Regions from separate parts of the Lysinibacillus sp. FSL W8-0992 genome, predicted to be linked through region 3. Evidence: riboswitches for the same ligand, from Rfam matches in the RefSeq annotation. Region 3 holds a riboswitch; each other region holds the start of a gene.
The links. Region 3 has a riboswitch for cobalamin ahead of NSQ74_RS19355 (S-layer homology domain-containing protein). Riboswitches for the same ligand answer to the same signal wherever they lie in the genome.

Region 1 (2,276 bases), 2.6 Mb from region 3:
ACAATCGTTGCTTCGGCGCCTGCCATCCCAGACATATGTCCTTCCTTAATAATAGCAGTACTGCCTACAGGGAATTTAGGGTTTTTAGCAGTTTTTAAAGTGGATGGAACTTCACCCGAGCTGGAATGATTCATCTCTTCTCCATGGCCTGTTTCTGCACTATGGTCCATTGCGTCACCATTAGCAGAGTCCGTCTTCGCTGCATCGTCAGAGCAAGCTGATAATATTAGTAAAGCCATTGCTGCTATAAAGCCTAGGAAAAAATTTCTTTTTAATACCATATGAATTTCCTCCTTACTATTTATTTGTCTTTAATGTAACAAGTAAATGTGCAGAAATTATGGATTAGGTTTTGTGCAAAATCCATTTGTATGAAGTTGAAAAGAGGAAAGATTGATTCCTAGATGAAAGAAGCTATAGACTACGATAATTATGTATGATAGAATCGTCATAATTTTAAAATTTCAGAAACTAATGGTGTGACGCTTGTTAACAAGTGCCACTTAAAAGGGAAGTCGGTGTAAGTCCGACGCTGTCCCGCAACTGTAACGAGGAGTTCTATGATGTAGTAGCCACTGTTTTTAGAATGGGAAGGCAATCATAGTAACGTTGAATCGAAGCCAGGAGACCTGCCAATTAGTTCATACCTGTAATGCCCACGAGGATGCAAGCAATTACGGACAATTGATGGATACTTCTCCAACTTTGTTTAACCTAGGGTATTTCTATGCATTCGTGCGTAGAATACCCTTTTTTATTGCTTCGTATTTATCAAGATTGATAAGGAGTTAATAAGCAAATGAATAAAAAATTTATGCTATTTTCATTGACCCTTCTTTTAGTACTGATTGCTTCAATGACGGTTGCTATTATGATTGGCTCAGTGTCAATTACACCGCTACATGTATGGAAGGTTATTTTCTCGAAAATTCCTATTTTCTCAAATACGATAGAGCCTGATTGGAGCCGCTCACAAGAAATTATTATATGGCAAATACGTGTCCCACGTGTCATGCTTGCAGCCATTGTTGGAGCAGGTTTAGCTATTGCTGGAGCAGCTGTGCAAGCACTTGTCCGTAATTCTATTGCAGATCCATATATTTTAGGTATTTCTTCAGGTGCGACAGTTGGTGCCACGGCTGTCATCATTTTAGGCGCTTTTTCATTTTTAGGTATTTACGCCCTTTCAGTAGCTGCTTTTCTAGGCTCCTTTATAGCAATTGTGTTGGTATTTTTCTTGTCACGTGTAGGGGGACGTATTTCTATTTTCCGTTTGTTGCTAGCAGGAATGGCTGTATCGTTTATATTATCTGCTACTTCAAATTTTATGTTAATGATGTCTAAGGAAGAGGGCGGTATAAAAGCCGTTATGTATTGGATGCTTGGAAGTCTTGCGGGCGCAAAATGGAGTAATTTATTCATTCCAGCTATTATCTTTTTCATCGTTTTTGGTTTGTTATGGCTACATTATCGAAATTTAAATTTATTACTACTTGGGGAAGAAGCGGCGGTCACATTAGGTGTTAATCTTCAACAATTTCGAATTCAATTGATACTACTCGTATCATTACTAACAGGTGTGCTCGTTGCGGTAAGTGGCTCCATTGGGTTTGTTGGTTTAATAATTCCGCATATCGTGCGATTAATAGTAGGGTCTAATTATAAATATGTTATCCCTATTAGCGCATTATTAGGAGGGATTTTCTTAGTTTGGGCAGATGCGATTGCCCGCGTGATAATAGCTCCAGAAGAAATGCCAATTGGAATCATTACTGCCTTTTGTGGCGGTCCATTTTTCATTTGGCTACTACGCCGTAACAATTATTCATTTGGTGAAGGAGATTAAAGGTATGACATTAGAGGCGAAGCATGTATCATTCTCCATTCATGATCAGCGCATATTAAAAGAAGTAAGCATTCAAATAAAGGAAAAGCAATTTGTCGGTTTAATTGGTCCTAATGGTAGTGGAAAGTCGACACTATTGAAAAATATGTATCGGTTATTAAAGCCCGAAAGTGGAACAGTATTATTGAATGAGGAAGATATTTTTCAGCAATCAAGTAGAGCGATTGCAAAAAATTTAGCCGTAGTTAGTCAGGAAACACCTGTGTTATTCGACTTTAATGTAAAAGATTTGGTGAGCATGGGAAGAACGCCACATAAGAAGCTTTTTGAAATGGACGATAAGGAAGACTTTAAAATAGTGAAAGAGGCATTGTCTCAAACGGGTATTGCCCATTTAGAAACACGCAGCTTTAGTTCCCTTTCTGGAGGA
Region 2 (2,276 bases), 840 kb from region 3:
TTGATGGTCGAATCGAGTCTCCGTAAGTAGAGGGAGCTGTGATAAAAATTCTTTTATTCCAATATCCTTTAATGCCGCACCAGTAAAGCAAGGAAATGCTTGCTCTTGTTTAATCAACTTTTGCAACTGTAATAGGCATGTTTGTGCATCGAGAGTTTCTGTCAAATAGGCATCGAGTAGTTGTTCATCACGTTCAGCTAGCCATTCAGCAATGTGGCTCTGGACATAATCTGTACGCAATGGGTCTTCTATTAAAAGTACGTCCTTCGAACATTCCTTTCGAAGCTGCTTCATAACGGCATCTACATCAGCGCCTTCACGATCTATCTTATTAATAAAGAAGAAGGTTGGGACGTTGTATTGACGTAGCAATTGCCACACGGTTTCAGTATGTCCTTGTACACCCTCTACAGCGCTTACGATAATAATGGCGTAATCCATTACACGAATTGCGCGTTCCATCTCTGGTGAAAAGTCGACATGCCCAGGTGTATCAATTAGTGTGTATGTATCATCCCCAATTTGCATCCGTCCTTGTTCGGCAAAAATGGTAATACCACGAGCTTGTTCGATAGTATGATTATCTAAAAAAGTATCTTGGTGATCGACTCTTCCACGCGTTTGAATACTGTTCGTATGGAATAGTAGTTGTTCACAAAAGGTTGTCTTTCCTGCATCGACATGTGCGAGCACACCAATCGTTTTATACATAAAAAATCCTCATTTCTATTTTTCCTATATTCCTATTGTAACAGATAGTGCTAAAAAACATTTCGAGTAGAATAGTTCTCGTTTATGTTTGAATAGTAGTCAATTATTCATAATTATTAGTTATGGATTTTTTTGTGTGATTGAAAACAAAAATTACTTCTGCTAGGCTATTTTTATAACTTAATACTTCTATATATTGGTGCAAATGGTTTCTATCATTTGCTTAAAAGGGAAATCGGTGTAAATCCGATGCTGTCCCGCAACTGTAAATGGGGAGTTTATACAACACAGTCACTGTAGTTTAACTATGGGAAGACGTATAAACGTTGAACCTAAGCCAGGATACCTGCCAATATATATTATTTTACTTAACACCACGAGGATGGGAATAGTGATTGGTTGAATAACCATTGTTTTTTCACTATGCCGCCCTCTTGGAAACAAGAGGGTTTTTTGTGTCCATTTTGAAGTACAGTAGTTTAAGCAGGAACCGTAGCAAACAGCAATTCATGCTTTTACCAGGAAATGAAGCGTCAAGAAGTGCTCGTAATCAGTAGCAAAGAAGTCATTGATTTCTTACTATAAAGATGAAAAATTACAAACTAAAGGAGAAACAAACATGAACAAATGGAAAGGCATGTGGCTAGTTCTTGCGATGGCACTATTGAGCATTTTAGGCGCTTGTAGTGCAAAAGATGATTCAGAATCAGCTGCACAAAGTGAAAACATTGAACCAGCACAAGCAGAGGCAAAAGAAGTAACAATTGATAATAACGATACGACACAAGTTTATACAGAAGCTCCTAAAAAGGCGATTAGCTTAAATCAGCACGTTACAGAAATAATGCTAGCATTAGGTTTAGAAGATTCAATGGTTGGTACTGCTTATTTAGATGATAAAATTTATGAACCTTTACAAGCAGCTTACGATAAAGTACCAGTGATAGCGGAGCAGTATCCGACAAAAGAACAAGTAATTGATAGTGAAGCGGATTTTTTATACGCTGGGTGGAAAAGTGGCTTTAGCGAAAAGGGTGTTGGTACACCAGAAGAGTTAGAAGCACTTGGTATTCACACATATTTACATACTTCTTCAAGTATTACAAAACCAACGTTAGAGGATATATTTACGGATATCCGTAATATTGCAAAAATCTTCCGTGTTGAAGACCGCGGAGAGGCATTAATTGAACAGATGACAAAGGATGTTGATGCTGTTCGCGCAAAGTTACCACAAGGTGAAGAAGAATTACGTGTTCTAGTTTTCGATAGTGGGGACAAGGAAGTCTTTACAGCGGCACAAAACTTTATGGATGAACTTGTCACAGTTGCTGGTGGTAAAAACATTTTTGGCGATGTTGAATCGGGCTGGACAACGGTATCAAAAGAAGAAACAGTTGAACGTAACCCTGAAGTCATTGTCGTAATTGATTATGGTTCCCAAACAGCAGAAGACAAAATTAAATTCCTAAAAAGTGATCCGGCATTAAAAGAAACAGATGCTGTGAAAAATGAACGCTTTGTCATTTTACCACTTTCAGCAGCTTCTGAAGGGGTTCGTGCTG
Region 3 (2,276 bases):
TTTTCACTGTGCTAGTAATATCCGTTTGTAAACCAGGTTTTTTACTAAATGCATTTGTGGCTTGATTTAGTGCTAAAACTTTTGCATCTATTTCTTCTTGACTGGCATTTTCATCTGCGATTAGTTCCTGTGCGTCTATAATTTCATTTGTATATGCATCTATTTCAGCTTGAGTAACCCAGTAATCAGTAGGAGCTACATCTTTTCCATCTAAACTTACTTTCACAGAAGCTTTTGTTTGTTCAGCTTGTTGAACCGCTGTTTGCAAAGCTGTTTTATCAGCTTTAACGATTTCTTCCCCTTCTCCATTTAAAGCAGCATTTAAATGGGTAAGTGCTGCATCCACATTTGTTTGACTACTCTCCATATTTTTAAGCTGCACGTAGGCGGCGTCATAAGAAGACTTTACTTGTTCATTTGCTAAAATTTCGTTTTTAGTTGGCGAGCTATTAATTTCGGCAATTTTCGCTGTTAACTCGTCTTTATTCGCTGGAGTAATTAAACTACTTCCCTCTAAGCCACCACCTAAATCTGCTCCATACCCCCATACTGTAAACTGCCATCTAATGATATCACCATCTTCTGGGAACCATTCAGAAGCACCTCGAGGAATAAAGTTATTATTTACAGCTACCATCCAGCCCGACATAGTTGTATAGTCCATTTGATTTAACCAGTCGGATTCTATTCTTCCATCAACTGGACCAGATTCATCAAGAATGTATTTTGGGACGCTCACTTCTCCAGGATCAGGATCAAAGACCCCTGATAAGTAAAAGCTTTCTTCTACAGACCCTGTAATGTCATAGTTGCCTTCTCCTAACAGGTTAACTATAACCTTAGCTATATTATCCCCTTCATAAAAAGGAACACGAACAGGTTCCTTTATGTATCCCTGCCCAAGTGTAAACTTCTCTACGGAAACCGTCACATAACCTTTAGGTTCAGTATTATTAAATATCGTCGCACTATCATTACTGGTAATAGGAGATAGTTCGCTTTCCGTTTGCTCGGTCATTTCTTTCTCTAATGATTCTTCATTAGTTTGAATACTAGAATCTGTTTCTAACTCACTAGCATCATTTTGTTGTGTCTCAGCGAATGCAACGGGTGATAATAACGAAAATGATAAGATAAAGACAATCGCTATATTCAACCATTTTTTATAAAAGTCCATTTCTTTCCCCCCAATTTTTATAGATGAATGCGCTTGCAATAACTAGAAAATAAAAAAGATGCTTCTCTAATAAAAGAGAGAGCATCCAAGGAAAACAGAAAAAGGCTCAAAATACTATTTGCCTGTCCATCTATTTGCCGTAAATTCTCCTAGCTTCCGAAGAGATTTAATACGATGAAATAAAGGCAGGTCTCCTGGCTTGTGTACCCTAATCAGAACCTTCCCATCTACTTGAGGCATTTTTCCTCGTTTGACAGTGGTGTTTTCTGGGGTCATCTACACATACAGTTGCGGAAACAGCTTCGGATTTGCACCGAATTCCCTATTAAGCTCTTAAAAGAGCACCTTTATTCTGCATTCGCTATTCACTTAATGCTAAGTTTAGCATAGTTTCCATTTTTTCAAAATAGTTAAAAAAAACAATCATTAATAATTATCTAAAAATAATGAAGTTGAATCTGCTTATATTTGCATTGATATCGCATATTATGTTCTTCTTATTTGCAATTCTATATTTAAGCACAAAAGTATTATCAATAAAAAACGCCAGAGCAATAATACTCTGACGTTGAAATCATTATTTTGTCGTTACTTTTCTTCCGTACGTCATCCATCTCCACACTTTTTCCAATGGCCCAATTTTGAAAAATTTAAAATAAATGATACTAAAGATGATTTGAATTACAAAAATCATAATGGCAATGATGACAATATAGGAAGTCGAAAGTACTTCGAGTCCCATGAGCGATATAATAGCTAACCCTATAAAACTCTGAGCTAAGTAATTTGTAAATGCCATCTGACCTACCCGTCCAATTGGCTGTAGCATTTTTACAACATTTTTGTGTTCTAGAATCAGGAATAAACTCGCTAAATAAAAATATGTAGTCGGGATTACACCTAAACCTAGTACTAATTGAAGCTTTTGATCATCATTTTGAGATGCAAACCAAATCCAACTAGATATAGCTACAAATATTGGAGCTGTTACATATAAGACCAACTTTATTTGTTTGGTAAGTTGTCTCACATTTCTTATCCAGTCAGCTTTTGCTACTAGAAAACCTGTTAAAAACATAATAAAAATAGTTATTGTATC

Region 1: it holds a riboswitch for cobalamin, as region 3 does, so the genes downstream of both, NSQ74_RS06175 (FecCD family ABC transporter permease) here and NSQ74_RS19355 (S-layer homology domain-containing protein) in region 3, are expected to answer to the same signal.
Region 2: it holds a riboswitch for cobalamin, as region 3 does, so the genes downstream of both, NSQ74_RS15220 (ABC transporter substrate-binding protein) here and NSQ74_RS19355 (S-layer homology domain-containing protein) in region 3, are expected to answer to the same signal.

Annotation. Positions count from the first base shown of each region.
Region 1 covers NZ_JBBOZQ010000001.1:1,270,849-1,273,124, forward strand. The annotation lists gene NSQ74_RS06170 (YdhK family protein) at 1-281, opposite strand, end outside; cobalamin riboswitch at 459-651, shown strand; gene NSQ74_RS06175 (FecCD family ABC transporter permease) at 800-1,846, shown strand; gene NSQ74_RS06180 (heme ABC transporter ATP-binding protein) at 1,851-2,276, shown strand, end outside.
Region 2 covers NZ_JBBOZQ010000001.1:3,010,996-3,013,271, forward strand. The annotation lists gene NSQ74_RS15215 (translation factor GTPase family protein) at 1-711, opposite strand, end outside; cobalamin riboswitch at 892-1,079, shown strand; gene NSQ74_RS15220 (ABC transporter substrate-binding protein) at 1,331-2,276, shown strand, end outside.
Region 3 covers NZ_JBBOZQ010000001.1:3,853,427-3,855,702, forward strand. The annotation lists gene NSQ74_RS19355 (S-layer homology domain-containing protein) at 1-1,177, opposite strand, end outside; cobalamin riboswitch at 1,345-1,541, opposite strand; gene NSQ74_RS19360 (DUF418 domain-containing protein) at 1,755-2,276, opposite strand, start outside.